One region of the Arthrobacter sp. 10N418 genome, then DNA from elsewhere that is predicted to be linked to it. Evidence: predicted binding sites of a transcription regulator. Region 1 holds the regulator's gene; the other holds the start of a gene.

Evidence for each region. Region 1 encodes Rex, which represses fermentation and respiration genes when NADH is low (regulators of the CRP and FNR family bind a similar motif). Its sites were predicted from a motif close to CTTGTGAANNNNTTCACAAG; they were not measured.
Region 2: a site for Rex is predicted at 3,385-3,404, ahead of AC1DCZ_RS09820 (glyceraldehyde-3-phosphate dehydrogenase). Genes of this name have one in related genera too.

Annotation. Positions count from the first base shown of each region.
Region 1 is NZ_JBFTIK010000006.1:121,081-130,511, reverse strand. It holds gene AC1DCZ_RS06760 (TlpA family protein disulfide reductase) at 1-214, opposite strand, end outside; gene AC1DCZ_RS06755 (histidine phosphatase family protein) at 217-882, opposite strand; gene AC1DCZ_RS06750 (YceI family protein) at 1,096-1,644, shown strand; gene AC1DCZ_RS06745 (hypothetical protein) at 1,860-2,501, shown strand; gene AC1DCZ_RS06740 (hypothetical protein) at 2,740-3,627, shown strand; gene AC1DCZ_RS06735 (redox-sensing transcriptional repressor Rex) at 3,677-4,372, opposite strand; gene AC1DCZ_RS06730 (glutaredoxin family protein) at 4,464-4,736, opposite strand; gene AC1DCZ_RS06725 (HAD family hydrolase) at 4,846-5,664, shown strand; gene AC1DCZ_RS06720 (30S ribosomal protein bS22) at 5,868-5,966, opposite strand; gene AC1DCZ_RS06715 (helix-turn-helix domain-containing protein) at 6,171-6,383, opposite strand; gene AC1DCZ_RS06710 (hypothetical protein) at 6,571-6,948, opposite strand; gene AC1DCZ_RS06705 (3-deoxy-7-phosphoheptulonate synthase) at 7,138-8,250, opposite strand; gene AC1DCZ_RS06700 (alpha-hydroxy acid oxidase) at 8,707-9,431, shown strand, end outside.
Region 2 is NZ_JBFTIK010000010.1:16,805-26,235, forward strand. It holds gene AC1DCZ_RS09795 (Nif3-like dinuclear metal center hexameric protein) at 1-111, shown strand, start outside; gene AC1DCZ_RS09800 (zinc ribbon domain-containing protein) at 233-970, shown strand; gene AC1DCZ_RS09805 (YaaA family protein) at 1,030-1,794, opposite strand; gene AC1DCZ_RS09810 (slipin family protein) at 1,986-2,831, opposite strand; RNA gene rnpB (RNase P RNA component class A) at 2,964-3,357, shown strand; gene AC1DCZ_RS09820 (glyceraldehyde-3-phosphate dehydrogenase) at 3,622-5,112, shown strand; gene AC1DCZ_RS09825 (hypothetical protein) at 5,188-5,397, shown strand; gene AC1DCZ_RS09830 (HNH endonuclease family protein) at 5,557-6,384, shown strand; gene AC1DCZ_RS09835 (hypothetical protein) at 6,449-6,745, shown strand; gene AC1DCZ_RS09840 (1-phosphofructokinase family hexose kinase) at 6,785-7,759, opposite strand; gene ppk2 (polyphosphate kinase 2) at 7,899-8,780, shown strand; gene AC1DCZ_RS09850 (alpha/beta fold hydrolase) at 8,859-9,431, shown strand, end outside.

The DNA of each region.
Region 1 (9,431 bases):
TGACCGCCACCGGGCTCTTGCGGTCGGCGGCGGCGAACTCGGTCACGGATCCGTCACCGGCCACGTAGTTCTTGTTGTCCCCGGCCTTCGCCTGTTTTGCGAGCGCATCCTCCTGGGCACAGCCGGACAGCCCGAGCACTACCGCCAGGGCGGCGCCGCCAGCAGTCAAAATGCTGCGGCGGGACGGAGTTGCGTTCCGGTCGCTGCCTCGCACGCTCAGGCTCCCGGGGTGCTGGCGGCACCGGGCAGGAGGGCGGCGGCGGGCTCACTGTAGTCAACACGGAGGAGGTTGCCGGCGTCGTCGAACACGAAGGACGTCAGCGATGTCAGGGTGCATTCGCGCTTGCGCGGATCGTGCCACAACGGCTTGCCCTCGGCGCTGAGCCGGGTGGCCCAGATGGGAAGCTGATGGCTGACCAGGATGGCCTCGGCACCGTCGCCGCCGAGCTCGATGGCGCGCACGCGCGCATCCTGGACCGCCGCGATCACCCGGGCAGCCTGCTCCTGGTAGGGCTCTCCCCAGGAGGGGCGGAACGGGTTGCGCAGCATCGGCCAGTGCTTCGGCTTGAGGATCTCTGCCTTGGTGACGTGCATTCCCTCAAAGTAATTGGCGGCCTCAATGATCCGGGCCTCGGTAACAACGTCGAGGTTGAGTGCCTCAGAGATGGGCCGGGCGGTCTCCTGCGCACGGGTCAGCGGCGAAGCCACGAGGTGAACGATTTTCGCCCCGTCCGCGGCGCGCTCACTGAAGTGGTCCGCGAGCACCCGGGCCATCTGCCGGCCGAGCTCGGAGAGGTGGAATTCCGGCAGCCTGCCGTACAGGACGCCGTCGGGATTGTGGACCTCGCCGTGGCGGAGCAAATGAACAGTGGCTTGGGGCATGTGTACCAGTTTCGCAAAGATGTCGGGCGATTTGAAATCTTCTACGAGAAGTAGAACTGAAGAGTTTCAAGAAATGTTCCCCGGAGTTGGAATAAAAGATGCAAATGCATGTTTATACTGGGTGAAGCGGTTAGTTGAGACTTCAACCAATGATGCTTCAACTAACGATCAGACGAACACCGGCACGACCCACCCGACCCAAGGAGAACCACCATGGCACTTCCCACCAACGTCACCACCGGAACCTGGACGCTCGACAACTCGCACAGCGAGATCGGCTTCACCGTCCGCCACGCAGGCATCAGCAAGGTCCGCGGACAGTTCAAGGACGCCGAGGCGACCCTGGACCTGGCCGAGAACGTAGCCGATTCCAAGGTCAACGCCACCATCAAGACCGCCAGCTTCGACTCCGGCGACGTCAACCGCGACGGCCACGTCCGCGGCGAGGACTTCTTCGACGTCGAGAACTTCCCGGAAATCTCCTTCGTCTCCAGCACCATCGTTCCGAAGGGCGACGCCTACGAACTGCAGGGCGAGCTGACGATCAAGGGCGTTACCCGCCCGGTCGCCCTCGAAACCGAATTCAACGGCGTGGCCGTGGACCCCTTCGGCAACACCCGCGCCGGCCTCACCGCCGAAACCACCATCAGCCGCAAGGACTTCGGCTTGACCTGGAACGCAGTCCTCGAAGCCGGCGGCGTGCTCGTCAGCGACAAGGTCGCCATCAACCTGGAACTGGCTTTCATCGCTCCGGCAGCCTAGTCAGCACCTCCCAGGACTGACCGGCCGACGCCGGACGTCCGCATCCAGCGCCCCGTTTCGTCACGTGATGAAGCGGGGCGCTGGCTTTTTCCCTCGGGGGCCCGTGCGGAGCGCTTGAGGGTTCGCCGGACGCGTGCAGGTGCCGCGGTCGACCCGCCCCGCAGCTGGCCCAAATTCCCTAGAGAACAGGGGCACCGCGGTCTAGAGTGAACCTCATGACCAACCCCAGCGACGTACCCCCGCCGGAGTACGGTGGCGCCCGTCCCGCGCCGGCAGGCCATGTCCCGCCGGCCGGTTCCGAGCCGCCCAGGATGAACCCGCAGGGTCCCCCGGGGTATCAGCCGCCCGGCCAACAGGCACCGGCGGACGGGGTCCGCTTCGGAATGCCGGCGGACCGCCCCAGGAGCTTCAGTGACGCAATGCCCCACGGGGGCCTCTCGGGTATGTTCAGCGTCACCGCCATGCCGACCGAGCTCAAAGTCTCCTACTGGATCTGGCTCATCGGCGGGCTCCTCGGCCTTCTCGGCGGAGTCGTAGGCCTGTTCGGATCCTTTGTCATCTTCGCTTTCGCCCCGGCTGTGGGCCTGCTGGTGCTCCTGCTGGTCCTGGTGGCGCTCACGCTGGCGGCAGCCCAGATCATCCTGGCCATGAAGATGAAGGAAGGCGGGGAGTGGGCCCGCTTCGCCCTCACGATTGTTGCCGGCATCTCTTTGGTTCTCGCTGTCGTCAACGCCAGCGCCGTCGCCGGCAGGGGCGGCGGCAGCATGCCGAGCTTCGTCATCAGCCTCGTAGCTACCGTGCTCATGTGGCTGCCCAACTCCCAGGCCTGGTTTGCCGGGCATCGGGGCCGCATTTGACGCGCTCGCGCCCCGGAATTCCAACCGCGGGTTGCCCCGGAATTCCAACCGTGACCGCCGCAGGGGCACTTGCCCTGCGCAATCTCATGGTCTTCCGAGCCGGGACCGAGAATACCTCTCCGGAATGATTCGCACGGCGGCACGGCCGCGGTACGGTGGAATCAAACCATGCTGGGGGCAGGGCAGGATCGCTGGTCCCGGTGGCCTATTCAGATGCCGATACGCAAAGGACCGCCTAATGAGCAACCCCCCAGTCCAGCCTCCGACTCCGGACGCCCCCGAGCCGGGCGGACAGCCGGAGCCGGACTACGGCCACCAGGCCCCGCAGTACGGCCAGCAGCCGCCGCAGGCGCCGCAGTACGGACAGGCACCGTCCGCCCCGCAGTACGGCCAGCAGCCGCCCCAGGCGCCCCAGTACGGACAGGCACCGTCCGCCCCGCAATACGGCCAGCAGCCGCCCCAGGCGCCCCAGTACGGGCAGGCACCGTCCGCCCCGCAATACGGCCAGCAGGCGCCGCAGTACGGGCAGCAAGCACCCCAGCCGCAATACGGGCAGAACGCTCCGCAGCTCCCGCAATATGGCCAGCAGGCGCCCCAATACGGGCAGCCCGCATACGGGCAGTCCCCCTACGCCCAGTACCCCTCCGACCAGGCGCAGGTTCAGGGCGGCATGCCTAAGCTCGTCAACACCGCCTTCTGGCTGATCGTCGCCTCGGGGGTCGTATGGGTGGTCTCCCTGCTCATCGGGTTGGCCACGTTGGACACCCCCGACGTCCGGAACATGTTCGACCAGCAGATGGCTGCCAGCGGGACCAAGATCGACTTCAACGCCATCAAGGGTTTCCTGGTCGGCACCATCGTGGTGTTCGCCGCGGTCAGCGCCGGGCTGTACGCCCTTGTGGCCATCAACGTCCGGAAGGGCAAGAACTGGGCGCGGATCCTGGGCACGGTCTTTGCCGCACTCTCAGTGTTCAGCATCTTCCCGCTGAGCATCGGAACTGTGGCGGCCCTGGCCGGCATCGCAGGAATCGTGTTGCTGTACCTGCCCGCAACCTCGCCATATTTCCGGAAACCGGAGCCGTTCACGCACCCGTACGGCCAGCCGGGAAACCCCTTCGGCAAGTAGCCCCAGGGCGACAGCGCATAGGGCGCGGGGCCGGACGATCTGACTGGAGCTAGTCAGCATCCTCCGGGTCCTGCGCCCTTTGTGCGTGGTAGGCGAGGATCTGCAGTTCAGTGGCCATGTCCACCTTCCGCAGGTTGACCCCGGGCGGGACCTGCAGCATCACCGGGGCGAAACTGAGGATGCTCCGCACGCCCGCGGCGATCACCCGGTCGCAGACGCCTTGCGCCACCGCAGCGGGCAGCGCAAGGACCACCATATTGGCACCGGTCCGCTGCAGGACGGGCTCGAGGTCGGCAGCATCACTGACCCGCAACCAGCCCACTTCACTTCCCACCACCATCTGGTCGGCGTCGAAAATCGCCACGATATCAAAGCCCCGCGACTCAAATCCGCCGTAGCGCGCCAGGGCCTTGCCAAGGTTGCCGGCCCCGACTATGGCGACCTTCCAGTCGTGCGTCAGGCCCAGGGCCGCGGCGATGTGCCGATTGAGGTACTGCACTTCGTAGCCCACGCCGCGCGTTCCGTACGAGCCCACGTAGGAGAGGTCTTTGCGGAGCGTGGAAGAGCTGACGCCGGACGCCTCGGCCAACGATTCGGAGGAGACGCGATCCACGCCTTCGGCCAGCAATGTGGTCAGGGCGCGCAGGTAGATGGTCAGCCGGGCCACGGCCGCGGGTGGAATCTGCTTGGCGGCAGTCCCTGCTCCCCCGGGCACAGCCTCGGGGGATGAATCCAGCGAAGTCACTATCTGCTCCATTGCGTCGCGTTGTGCTTCCCACTCTAGAGCCCCCGCACTTCACGCAACAAAGCAGCCAAGCCGCCGGGACGCCGGCGTATCAGGACTGTTGGCTGAGGGCCCGCCGCAGTGTCCGCGACAGGCGTTCTTCGTCGATCTTCCAGAAATCCCGCTGGACGCCGTTGACCAGCACCACGGGGATCTCCTCCGCGAAGCGCTCACGCAATGCGGCATCATCGTCGATGGACTGCTCAGTCCAGTCAAGGCCGAGAGCAGCCGTGACACGGCCGACGGCCGCGCGCGCGTCGGCGCAGAGGTGGCAGTTGGCTTTGGTGACGAGTACTACATCGGGGAAAGACGCGGGCTTGGCCATGCATCCACGGTAGCCCGGCGACAGCTCCGGCGTCGACGCGCCGCTCGTCCGGAGCCGGATCGGAGGCCTGTGAGGCCGGAGGACGCCGGGCATTGACTAGACTCGTGGCATGCCCGAGGAGAAGTACGTCGCTGTGGCCACCACGCCGGTTGCGTCATCGCAGCATGGCGAAGCCGCCTTTTTCGACGTCGACAACACCCTCATGAAGGGCGCCAGCCTTTTCCATGTGGCCCGCAAGATGCACCAGCGCGGGGCCTTCACCCTTCGCCAGGCTGCCGGCTTTGCCTGGAAACAGCTCATGTTCGTCCTGCGCGGCGAAAACATGGATGATGTCCACGCTGTCCGTGATTCTGCCCTGTCCCTGGGCGCCGGGATCACGGTTGAAGACATCAAGGCGCTCGGCGAAGAAGTCTACGACGAAATGATTGAGTCCCGGATCTGGCCCGGGGCCAAGGCCCTGGCCGAACAGCACCTCCGGGTGGGACGCAAGGTCTGGCTCGTGACGGCGACGCCGATCGAGGTCGCCACGGTCATCTCAACCCGGCTGGGCCTCACCGGCGCCCTTGGCACGGTGGGCGAGATCCAGGACGGGTCCTACACCGGTCGGCTCGTGGGAGAGATCCTGCACGGCCCGGCGAAGGCGGTAGCCGTGCGCGGAATTGCGGCCGCCCAGGGGCTGGACCTCAACCGTTGCTGGGCCTACAGCGACTCGCACAACGACATTCCGCTGCTGAGCATGGTGGGGCATCCGGTGGCCATCAACCCGGACTCCAAACTGCGCAGGCACGCCCGCGAACACAACTGGCCAGTGTACGACTTCCGGTCCGGACGGCGCGCCGCCACGCTGGGGCTCAAGGCCGCCACGGTCGGCGGGGCCATCTACGGCCTCTGGCGGGGATTCTCCCGTTTCCGCGGCCCCATGCCCTAGGCGGGGCGCTTTCTCGCAACAGATTCGGACCCCGGCTGCGTTTTCGGACCCTCGCCGCGGGGATCCGGTCAGCGCACGTCCGGAACCGGCGCGAAAATCCAAGTGGCGCGCAGTTTCGGGCCAGGCCGGAACCGGGCCGGGCGTACAACAAAAATGCCCGCTGCCGGGATGGCAACGGGCATTTCACGCAGTGCGAAGTATTTCTACTTCTTATTGCGGCGCTGGTGGCGCGTCTTGCGAAGCAGCTTGCGGTGCTTCTTCTTGGCCATACGCTTGCGACGCTTCTTAATAACTGAACCCACGAAAGTTCCTTACCGGCTAGATGCAGTACCTGCCTGTTGGAAGGGGTCCGCGGGCTAAGCAGCAGACTGAAACAACTGACAGGTTCTTACAATGACGTAAAACGTTCCTTAACAGGGTACCGCCTCTCGGGGGCACCCCACGACCGCAGGCCCTACGGCGGACCTGCTGCTGCCGATTCGGACCGCAGGCGACGCCATGAGCGCTTAACCAGTCTCCGTATGACCGTCGACAACGGCACCCTTGACATACTGTTCGACGGCGTTCTCCGGCACCCGGTAGGAGCGGCCGAAGCGGACGGCCGGCATCTCGCCGGAATGCACGAGCCGGTACACGGTCATCTTTGACACCCGCATTACTTCCGCGACTTCAGCCACAGTCAAGAAGCGGGCCTTGGAGAAGTTGGCCTCCGTAGACATTTTTTCCTTGTTCCTTTGCTCAATCAACCGGCAACCCCACCTGGTGACATGGCGGTGTGCCGATGCTGAGCCATACAACGACCATGTGTTAGTAACTCTAGAGGCTCATGGTGCCAATGTGAAAGGCTTCCGCTGGAATCACCACACGCGCTCCGCAGGAATCCCGAAATTGCGCTCGACCCGACTGCTACGCCTTGTCCGGTCCGGCTTTGCGCACGGGCGCCACAGTCCCGTCGGTGCCGTAGTCGCCCTCGGAGTACTGGCCGACTTCCGACTCGGCGCTGCGCCCTGGAGTTGCACCGGCATCGCCATAGTCGGCCTGCACATAGCGCCCGGATTCCTCGGCCTTTGTGCCCAAGGGTTCGGGCAGGCCGCCTTCGCTGCCGGCGGCACCATAGTCACCCTCGGTGAACTGGCCTTCCTCGTCGTCCGAGTGGCGTCCTGCCTGCGTCCCGGCCTTGCCATAGTTGCCTTTGACGTACCGGCCTCGGAGTTCGGGGGCTTCCGGCTTCTCTCCGTTGCCCGTTGCTTCCGTGGGCTCGTCGAACTCGCTGCTGCCGCTCATCATCTTTGCCTTTCCCGAGATGAACTCACGCGTCGTCTTTGGCGCAATTTAAGTCTATCGAGGGCCTCTTCGCCGCAACAGGGCGGCACTGCCCGCGGACCGGCCGATGGCGATTATCCGGCGCCGGCCGGGGCGCGACCGGCCGGTGTCGATTACGCGGCGCCGCCAAGCCGGCGCTGGCGGGGCCGGTCAGCCGCGGGCCCGGCGCGTGCGGGCCGATGCCGCCAGTTGGCCGATCACCGACGCCGTCACGTCCCATTCCATGCACGCATCAGTCACGCTCTGGCCGTAGGTGAGCCCGTCCGTGCCGGCGGCGTGGCGGGCCACGTCCAGGTCCTGCGCCCCGCCCACGAGGAAGCTTTCCAGCATGATGCCGGCGATGGCGCCGGCAGCGGACCCGCCGTTCTCCAGCTGGGCGCCGATTTCGAGGGCCACTTCGGCCTGGCGGTGGTGGTTCTTGCCGCTGTTGGCGTGGCTGGCGTCCACGATGAGCCTCGGGTTCAACTGCTTGGCCGCCAGTCGGGCCGAGGTGGCCTCGACGTCGGGTGCAGAGTAGTTGGGACCCCTGCGGCCGCCGCGGAGGATGATGTGGGTGTCCGGGTTTCCGGCCGTGGCCACGAGCGCGGCCCTGCCGTCGTCGTCGATCCCCAGGAACGCTTGCGCCGCCGCTGCGGCGCTGCACGCATCAAGGGCCACCTGGAGGTCGCCGTCGGTGCCGTTCTTGAAGCCGATCGGCATGGACAGCCCGGATGCCAGCTGACGGTGGATCTGGCTCTCCGTCGTGCGGGCCCCGATGGCACCCCAGGAGACGAGGTCCGCCATGTACTGCGGGCTGATGGGTTCGAGGAACTCGGTGGCGGCGGGCAGGCCGAGGGCGGTGACCTGGCGCAGGAACCGGCGGGCGGCGCGCAGGCCCGCGGCGATGTCGTGGCTGCCGTCGAGCCGGGGATCATTGATGAGCCCCTTCCAGCCGACCGTGGTCCGCGGCTTCTCGAAGTACGTCCGCATGACGATCAGCAGGTCCTCGCGGTGCTTCTCGGCCTGGCTGACCAGCCGGCGGGCGTATTCCAGACCGGCTTTGGGGTCATGGATGGAGCAGGGACCCACGATCACGAGGAGCCTGTCGTCGACGCCGTCCATGATTGCGCGGACCTGGTCCCGGCCGCGTCCGATGACCTCCGCCATGCGGGTGTCCAGCGGCAGTTCCGTGATCATGTCCTGCGGGCTGGGCAGCGGAGTGAATTCGCTGACGCGCAGGTTCGAGGTGGACTGCTGGGTTGCGGGGGCTGCTTCGATGCTCACGTTCGGGTCCTGTTCCACGTGCGGAGCGGGCCCTGATCAGAACCCGCCGGAGAAATGGCGAAGGGCAGAGAATGATCTCTGCCCTGTTGGCTCTGAAGGAAAGTTGGATGCGTGTCAGTTAGACGCGGGCCCCTCCAGAGCCAACGAAAAATACGCATACCAACGCTTAGTCATGGCTTTGACGATAGCCCCGGCGTCGGCGACAGCGCAACCTTGCCGGGCTGATCCACGTAACACAACTGCGCCGGGGCAGCCGGCGGTGAGCCGAAGTGGCGGTTCGCGAGCGCATTGCCCGCCGGGCCGCGCCCCGGCAGCCTCCGGGCAGTGCCCGTGCCCGCCTTGCCGTGTCCGGGGCGGAGCCTACGCCGGCGCGGACCGCTGCCCCTACAGTGTGGTTAGACCCCAGACGAAATGTCCGCCCGCCACACATCCCCAGATCCGTTCCGGAGGCCCGCCATGACCCACACCGTCCAGCCCAGCAACCCCGAGGTAACGCCCGTACCGGAAGCCGCTTCTGTGGTTTCCGCACCGGCCGCTCCCCGCGCTGTCCCCGCCGCTCTGAGGCGCAGGGTCCCCAAGTACTCGGATCTCGCTCCGCTGATGCAGTTCAAGAAACCCGAGTTCAGCCGGGCAGCCAGGCTCCGCCGCGCCAGCACCATCTGGGACCTGCGCGATATGGCCAAACGCCGGACCCCGCAGGCCCCGTTCGACTACACTGACGGCGCGGCCGAAGCCGAGATCACGTTGCGGCGGGCCCGCCAGGCGTTCCTGGACATCGAGTTCCGGCCCGGCATCCTGCGCGATGTGTCCCGCATCGATCTCGGCACGGAGATCCTCGGCAGGCCGTCCCGCCTGCCGGTGGGGATAGCCCCGACGGGCTTCACCCGGATGATGCAGTCCGAGGGCGAGTACGCCGGTTCCCGGTCCGCCGCGGCTGCCGGCATCCCCTACACGCTATCCACTATGGGCACGGCGTCCATCGAGGATGTGGCCGCAGCCGCTCCGGACGGCCGGAACTGGTTCCAGCTCTACCTCTGGACGGACCGCGAGCGCTCCCTTCAGCTCATCGAGCGCGCGGCGAAAGCCGGCAACGACACGCTGATGGTGACGGTGGATACCGCCGTCGCCGGAGCCCGCCTCCGCGACGTGCGCAACGGCATGACCATCCCGCCGGCCCTGAC
Region 2 (9,431 bases), on a different contig from region 1:
GCCGCCGCCGAAGCGCTCGGCAATGTGCTCAGCGACCAGGGGCACGACGTCGAGATCAGGGTCAGCACCACCAACAGCGATCCATGGGACTTCATTCTGACTCCGGGCTAAGCCTGGCGTGCGAGGGGCCCCGGGTGAGCGTAGCGAGGCCGGGGAAGACGCTAGGCGCTAGAGTCTAGGGAGCGCCGATACGGTGCCCGGCTCCGGCCGGTAGGAACAAGCGGAGGTAATAGTGGCCAAGGCAGCACCGGCGGAACAGTTGAAGTTGCTCGAATTGCAGGGACTCGATGCCAAGCTCAAGTCCTTGTCCAACCGCCGCCGAAGCCTTGAAAGCGATTCCCGGATCACCGATCTCGAAGCGGCCCTCAGCGTGGCCAACGGCGAGCTCGGTGCGGCCAAGGTGGCCGTCCACGACGCCGAACTGGAGCTCAAACGCGCCGAAGCCGACGTCGAGCAGGTGGCCTCCCGGATCGGACGCGACGAGGCCAGGCTGAACAGCGGCACGGGACTGTCCAAGGACCTCGTTGCCCTGCAGCGGGACCTCGTCTCGCTCAACAAGCGCCGCTCCGACCTCGAGGACGTCGAGCTCGAAGTCCTCGAGCGGCTGGACTCCCTCCGCCTCCGCCAGGCCTCCCAACAGCAGATTGTCGATGACATCCAGGGTTCGTTCGGCACCATCCGGGCCGAACTGGACGAGCAGCTGGCCGGAATCGCCGCCGAGGCCGCGGTGGTGCGCGGACGCCGAGCGGAGTTCGCCGCCGGGCTGGACGCGGGAATGCTCGCGATCTACGAAAAGACCCTGGCAAAGCGCGGCGTCGGCGCAGCCCGGCTGTTCCACGGCACCTCGGAGGGCTCCGGCATGCACCTCAGCCCCGGTGACCTGGCCGAAATCAAGGCCGCGGCCGAGGACGACATCGTATTCTGCCCCGACTCCGGCTGCATCCTGGTCCGTTCGGCCGAGTGGGCCTGACCCCCAACTGACTGGCAGCAGGGGCCGTTTTGGGGGCTCAAAACGGCCCCTGCTGCCAGCTAGTTGGGCAGGATGATGTTCAGCGTGTGCGGCTTCCGGGCCGTGCCCTCGACGAGTTCCGCGGTCCATTTCTCGGCCGCGGCCTTGTGCAGCCGGGCCGGGGTCGCCGGAGCCTTGCCCCGCCGCTGCAGCAGATGACGTGCCAGTTCGCCGCGGGTGTGCTTGGCGAAGTGGCTGACCACCTTGCGCACACCGTTGGCCTCGGTGAAGACGTTGACCGCGACCGTCTGGGCCGGCGGGGGAGTCCAGGCCGCGGCATAGGTGCTGGAGCGGCAGTCCACCAGCAGCTCGCCCGCCGTTGCGGCCGCCAGGGCCTCGTTCAGCTGCGGTTTCCAGAAGGACGCCAGCCGTCCGACGTCGGGCAGCGCGGTACTCATGGACAGCCGGTACGCGGGAACTTCGTCGGCAAAGCGGATCGCACCCCAGAGCGCGGAGATGACGAACACGGACTCATCGGCCTTTTTCCGCTGCACCGCCGTCAGGGTGTCGTAGCCGAGCGCGTCGTACAGCACACCGGAATAGACCTGGTGGGCGGGCGCCGCCGGTTCGGCGTGCAGCCGTGTATTGCGCTCGACGTCGGCCCTCAGGGACGCGCCGACGCCGAGAAGCGCCAGGGCGTCCTCGTGGGCGCTGACTGTGCCGAGCGCGTCGAGGACCTTGGCCCGGCAGGTGTTGAGCGTCGGGAAGCTCAGGGCGGCCCAGTTGACGGCGTCCCCGCCGGCAGCAGGGGTCTTGCCCTCGGAGGGCGGCAGCAGAATCAGCACCGTACGATCCTACCGGCGACAGCTTTTGCGCGGGTTCAGGCAGCCACCCCGGGGAGCCCGGCGACTTTTCCGTGCGATGCGAGCAGCAGCACACCAAGAACACCCATGGACATACGTCGAACACGAAGCGGTTGCCGCTCCTTGTGCCGTGCAGCAACACCGCCACGGGGAGCGCCTGCAATCGGGGCTTTCTACGCCGCCTTGATCGCGGCTGAGGACGCCGCCGAGGACGCCGGCCCCACTGCCTGCGCCATCGCCTGGGCGGCCTGGTTCTCACGGGCGAGGAAAGCGGAGAGCTCCCCGATGGTGCTCATCAGCGGCGCAGGGAAGACGACAGTCGAGTTCTTGTCCACCGCGATTTCCACGAGGGACTGCAGGTTCCGCAATTGCAGGGCCAGCGGGTGCGCCATCATGGTGTCCGAGGCCGCACCAAGGGCGGCAGCGGCAATGGACTCGCCTTCGGCGGCAATGATCTTCGCCCGCTTCTCCCGCTCTGCCTCAGCCTGCCGGGCCATGGCGCGCTTCATGCTCTCTGGCAGCTGGATGTCCTTCAACTCCACAAGGGTGACCTCGACGCCCCACTCCAGCGTCAGTGCGTCCAGGATCTCCCGGATGTCGCTGTTGATCCGCTCGGTTTCGGACAGCGTCTGGTCCAGGCTGTGCCGGCCGACAACCTTCCGCAGGGTGGTCTGGGCGATCTGGTTGATGGCCGCCGCCACGTTCTCAATCGCCACGACGGACTTCACAGCGTCGACCACACGGTAGTACGCCACAGCGGAGATATCGACGCTCACGTTGTCCTGCGTGATGATGCCCTGCGACTGAATGGGCATCGTCACGATCCGGAGACTGACCAGCTGGAGCCTATCGATCACAGGGACGATGAAGCGCAGGCCCGGCATCCTCACGCCGACAACGCGGCCCAGCCGGAAGAGGACGCCCTTCTCATACTGGCGCACAATCCGGATGGACATCCGCGCCAGCGTCACCACGACAAAAATGACGACGAGCAGAACGACGATGCTGGTGAGGTCCACGCGGATCCCCTCCTGGTCCAACCTGATTCCGGGTGCCGGGCCGGCCCCGATCTTCCTTCAATTCTCCCACCGGGGACAGGAAAAGGATCCCGGTGCCCCGGGGCGGAGGGAGCCCGTAGAATGTACAGCGGATGGGTTGACCAGGCGGCCGCGCGTCACGCAAGTGGCTCGAGGAACGTCCGGGCTCCGCAGGGCAGGGTGGTGGGTAACGCCCACTCGGGGTAACCCGCAGGCCAGTGCCACAGAGAACAGACCGCCCGCGTTCCGGCCGTGTCCGCACGGCGGGGAGAGCAGGTAAGGGTGAAACGGTGGTGTAAGAGACCACCAGCTTCCCGGGCGACCGGGAAGGCTAGGTAAACCCCACCCGGAGCAAGGCCAGACAGGACACGTTTGAGGGCTGCCCGCCCGAGTGTCCGGGTAGGCCGCTGGAGGGCGTCGGCAACGGCGTCCGTAGATGGATGGCCGCTATTCCCGCGCCGGTAACAGCGCGGGAACACAGAACCCGGCGTATCGGTCAACCCATCCATTTTCTTGCGCTTTCCTGTGCTGCGCCCGTGTGAGTGATTTCACGTGTAACAGGGCGCCGGCCGCTGTGCTGCCGACCTAGAATGGATAGCGAACGTAGAAGTTCTGCCGCCGGGTCTGCGTTCGCAGCCGGCGGCTTTTTCTTGCGCAACACGAGGCGCCCGGGGTGGACCGAATCCCCGCCGGCGCCGAGGTGCCGGATATCCTCCGGCGGCCGACTTCCGCATACGACGTCGTATGTGGTTGATTCTAGGAAGGTAGTTCTGTGAGCCAGACATCAGATTCTTGTCTTGATACGTGGATGGGCCGTGAGGCGCTCGCCGAGGCCATGATCCCGGTGATCGGCCGGCTGTACCGCGAGAACAATGTGGTGACTTCCATCCACGGACGCAGCCTGATCAACAAGTCCACTATGAACATCCTCAAGGCGCACCGTTTCGCCCGCCGGATGAGCAAGGAAGAACTACGCCTCGAAGAGACGGCGCCGCTGCTCGATGCCCTGACGAAGCTGGACCTCGGCGCGGCGGCCATCGACGTTGCCCGCCTCACCGAGAAGTACCGCGCCGAAGGCGACGGCGCCAGCCTGGATGAATTCCTCCGCGGCGAACTCGCCGAGATCGTCGGCAAGCGCGGCGGGGACGACCGCACCAGCACCGACGTCGTCCTCTACGGTTTCGGACGCATCGGCCGGCTCCTGGCCCGCCTTCTGATCGAAAAGGCCGGCGGCGGCCACGGCCTGCGCCTGCGCGCCATCGTGGTGCGCCGCGGCTCCGACAATGACCTCACCAAGCGTGCGAGCCTCCTGCGCCGCGACTCCGTGCACGGCTCCTTCGAGGGCACCATCAAGGTGGACCTCGAGAACGACACCATCACCGCCAACGGCGTCCAGATCCAGGTCATCTACTCGGACAACCCCGCCACGGTGGACTACACCGCCTACGGAATCCACGACGCCCTCCTCGTCGACAACACGGGCCGCTGGCGCGACGCCGAGGGCCTCTCCCAGCACCTGCAGAGCAAGGGTGTTTCCCGTGTCCTCCTCACGGCCCCCGGCAAGGGCGACCTGAAGAACATCGTGCACGGCATCAACCACGGCACGATCACCGACTCGGACAAGATCGTGACTGCGGCGTCCTGCACGACCAACGCCATCACGCCGGTGCTCAAGGCAATCAACGACCGCTACGGCGTCGTGCACGGCCACGTGGAGACTGTCCACTCCTTCACGAACGACCAGAATTTGATCGACAACTTCCACAAAGGTGACCGCCGTGGACGCTCGGCGGCGCTGAACATGGTCATCACCGAAACCGGTGCCGCGAAGGCCGTCGCCAAGGCCCTGCCCGAACTGCTGGGCAAGCTCACCGGCAGCTCCATCCGCGTCCCCACCCCCGATGTGTCCCTCGCGATCCTGAACCTGAGCCTGGAAAACGGCACCACCAAGGACGAGATCAACGACTACCTGCGCGAAATGTCGCTGCACTCCGAACTCCGCAAGCAGATCGACTACATCGATTCGCCCGAGGTTGTCTCCACGGACTTCGTCGGCTCGCGCCGCGCCGGCATCGTCGACGGGCTGGCGACGATCTCCAACGACAAGAACCTGGTTCTGTACGTCTGGTACGACAACGAGTTCGGCTACAGCTGCCAGGTCGTCCGCGTCATGGAGGAAATGGCCGGCGTGAACCCGCCGTCCTTCCCCGCCAAGGACGCCGTCTCGGTCCTGGAGGCAGCCGGCCTCCCCGTTGAAGTCTGATCCCGCCCGCGACTTGTTACTCCTTTCCCGGCCGATGTACTGGAATCGGCCGGGAAAGGGAACCACAATGGAGCAATGGAACAGAACTCGGCTGTGGAGCACGAAACCACCTTGGAACACGCGCTGGACGTAGCGCGTAGCAACGTCAAGGAAGCCAAGCGCCTCCTTGACGATGCCGTCGCCAAGCGTCAAGCCGGTGAGCTCGACGACGCCCGGGTGAACCAGCTGCAGGCGCTCATGGACCTCGCTGCGGAAGACCTCCATCGGGTGACCAAGGAGCAGTAGGGCTGGAGCGGGGCTCCGTGCCGCGGCACCGCCCCTCCAGGGTGCGCCTGCCGCGGAACTGCTCCTCCACACTGTGGACACGGGCCCCTGCGGCGACGCCCGGGCCTAGGCTCGTGGTGTGCAGCAGAAGCTTCCAGCCCGGCCATACCCCTCACCGTCGTGAGCCTGAACTGGACGGACTTCCGCCGTGCCCGGCGCCGTTCCCGTCAGGCCTGGGTGATCCTGGCTACGGTGTGCGCGCTGTTCCTGGGCACCTTGGGCTGGTTCTTCACCGCGGGCCAGTTCGCTGCCTCCGAACCTGAGAGCAGTGGCCCCAGCGAGGCTCCCGTGCTGGCAGCGGGCTGGATGATGCCTGTCGCCCCCGTGCGGCCGGTGCCGTCCGGGGCGGCAGCGGCCGTGCTGGACACGCTCGCGGTCAAGGGCCGGGCCGCTAAGGACAACTACGACCGGGATGCCTTCGGCCAGGCATGGCTTGATGTCGACCGCAACGGCTGTGATACGCGCAATGACATCCTCCGGCGCGATCTGACCGGCCCGGAATTCGTGGAGGGTTCCCGGTGCCAGGTTGCCGGCGGGACCCTCCGGGAACCGTACACCGGCCACCCGATCACCTTCCGCCGGGGAGCCGAGAGCAGCAAAGCCGTGCAGATCGACCATGTCGTGGCCCTCGGTGACGCGTGGCAAAAGGGGGCCCAGCTTTTGACGGCGCAGGAACGCGAGCATCTCGCGAACGATCCGCTCAACCTGATCGCTGTGGACGGACCCGCCAACCAGGACAAGAGCGCCTCCGACGCCGCCACCTGGCTGCCGCCGAACAAGGCCTTCCGCTGCCATTACGTTGCCCGCCAGATCTCAGTGAAGGCGGCCTATCAGTTGTGGGTCACGCCGGCGGAGAAGGAAGCGATGAAGCGGGTCCTCGGCGCGTGCCCTCAACAGCAGACCATCGTTCCGCACACTGGACCCGTGGCTGAAGCTCCGGCCCGTTGACATGCCAAGTGTAGGGGGTCTAGAACTGGCCTGTCAGATACAGCCCACCATTCTAGGAGCAGAAATGGCTTCCTCGGCCTTCGGAGTTGTGCACTTTTTCCCAGGCGGAACGAAAGAGCAATACGAGGCGTCAATTGCCGCCGTGCATCCCGGCGAAGGCCGCTTGCCGGAGGGCCAACTCTTCCACGCCGGAGGCGCATCGGCCGGGGGCTGGACGATCATGGCGGTCCATGAGTCGAAAGAGAGCTGGGAGAAATTCCGCGACGGCATCCTCATGCCACGAATGCAGGCCGGCATCGAGGGCGGGTTCACCTCCCCGCCGGAGGAGACGGCTATTGACCTCTACAAGGTCCTGCCCTAGCCGACGGGGCCCACGCGCCTCGGCGGGTCACCGCCGAGGCTACTGGCCGCCTTCAGGCGCCAGGGCTTCGAGTCGCGCCTCCAGGCGTTCGACGTCGGCCCGATGGCACAGTTCGGTGGCCGTAGTCGTCACGGTGGCAGTGCCGGCGGCGACAGCCGCACGGAAAGCCGCTTCAAGACTCCGTCCTTGCGCCAGCCGAAGCACGAAGGCTGCGAGGAAGCTGTCGCCGGCTCCGACGGTGCTGCGGACCTGCACCGGGGGCACGGTCAAGCGGAGAGTGCCAGCTTTCGAGGCGAGCACGGCGCCCTCGCCACCAAGGGTCAGGGCGACGAGTTCGGCGGAGCCGTCCTCAACCAGGGCGGACGCCGCTTCCAGCTGGCTTTCGTCGCTCTCCAGCGTCAACCCGAGCTGTAGCCCGAGTTCCCGCCGGCTGGGTTTGACCAGGAATACTCCCTCGGCGAGGGCCTCGGCGAGTGACGGTCCTGACGCGTCCACGATGCACCTCGCGTTGTGCCGACGCGCAACGCGGGCGACCCTGGCATAGAAATCATCGGGAACCCCCGGCGGCAGGCTGCCGCTGGCAACCACATAGCCGCCCACCGGGATCGACTCCTCGAGGAGAGCCAGGCAGGCGCGCCACTCGGCCTCGCGCAACTCGGGTCCCTCCAGCACGAAGCGGAACTGGTTGCCAGTGGCCGTCTCGTCGACGGTGAAGTCCTCGCGGGTGCTCCCGCTGATGGGCAACACCAGGGTCGGGATCCGCTCGGCCTCGATGAGACGGCGGTACGCCTCCCCGGTGGGTCCACCCGCGGTGTAGATTGCCAGGGTCCGGCCGCCGAGCCGTTGCACCACCCGGGCCACATTGACCCCGCCGCCGCCCGGGTCGACGCGGCTGGCACTGCACCGGAGTTTGTGGCCGGAGGTGACCAGTTCGGTAGAGGTGCTGATGTCCAGCGCGGGGTTCACAGTTAGCGTGAGGATCGGCTGCATCGCCGGTGATGCTGAGGCTTCCATGGCCCAAGCATAGAAGAGCCCGCCGGGGCCGCCGCCAGGTCGGCCGCCGCCAGGCCGCACTCTTGTGGGCCCCCATTCCCTCCGCGAGAATGGGCGCGGTAGGAATATCGCCACGCCGGGACGACTGGAACGGGAAACCATGGCACATCGCAAGGGCGGCCAAGGCACGGAACATGCCGGTAGCAGGGGGCATCCGGGACGTGCCGGGCGGCGGCCGGCCAGGCTGAAGCTCAACCTCTACGAGGCTGAGCTTTTACGCCTTCAGGCCGAGTTGGTGGCTCTGCAGGAATGGGTCCGCAGCACCGGAGCACGGGTGCTCGTGATTTTTGAGGGCCGGGATGCAGCCGGCAAGGGAAGCGCGATCAAACGGGTCACCGAGTACCTGAATCCACGCTTCGCCCGGATCGTGGCGTTGCCGGCGCCCACGGAGCGCGAACGCGGTGAATGGTATTTCCAGCGCTATGTGGCGCATCTCCCCGCCGCCGGGGAAATCGTCCTGATGGACCGGTCCTGGTACAACCGCGCCGGCGTCGAACACGTCATGGGCTTTTGCACCCCTGCCGAGCACAAACGCTTCATGGCGCAGTGCCCGGTCTTTGAACGTCTGCTCATCCAGGACGGCATCCTGCTTTTCAAGTACTGGTTCTCGATCAGCCATGCCGAACAGGAGCGGCGGTTCCGGTCCCGCCTGGATGATCCCATGCGGCAGTGGAAGCTCTCGCCCATGGACCGGGACGCCATCCTGCGTTGGGAGGATTATTCGCGGGCCAAGGACGACATGTTCGTGCAGACGGACACTGCGGAAGCACCGTGGTACGTCGTGGAGGCCGAAGACAAACGCCGGGCCAGGATCAACCTCATTGCCCATCTGCTCTCCAGCATCGACTACACCGAAGTGCGGACAGAAACGGTAACGCTGCCGGAGCGGCCGAAGGCCGTCAACTACACGCGGCCGCCGCGGGAACTATTCCGCTATGTCCCGGACTACGCGGCGAGCCTGGAAAGGCCGGCCGAAGGATAGCGGCCGTCCGGAATCCACGGTTCGGAATTCCCAGTCCGCGGCGTGCCGCAAGGCCGCCGGCCCGGGTAGGGTACCGGCATGGATATGATGTTGGTTCCCGGATTCTGGTTGGACGCTTCCTCGTGGTCGGAGGTGACGCCGCAGCTGGTCGCGGCCGGACACCGCGTCCACCCGCTCACGCTGCCCGGGCTGGAAACGGCCGACGCACCGCGGGCCGGCATCGGCCTGCGCAACCACATCGACGCCGTCGTCGCCGCGATCGATGCCTGTGACGCCCCCGTTGTCCTGGTTGGTCATTCGGGTGGCGGCGCCATCATCCATGGCGCGGTTGACGCCAGACCGGACCGGGTGGCGCGCGCCATCTATGTGGACAGCGGCCCGCTGGGGGAGGGCGGGGTCATCAACGACGACCTCCCGGCCGACGGCGACGAAATTCCGCTGCCACCCTGGGAACTCTTCGATGACGAGGACCTCGTGGACCTGACCGACGAACTCCGGACCATGTTCCGCGCCCGCGCGATCCCGCAACCGCGGGGCGTGGCGCAGGACAAGCAGCAGCTCCGGGACGAACGCCGCTACGAGGTCCCGGCCACCGTCATCGCCTGCGAATTTACGTCCTCGATGCTGACGGAAATGATTGCCGGGGGCCAC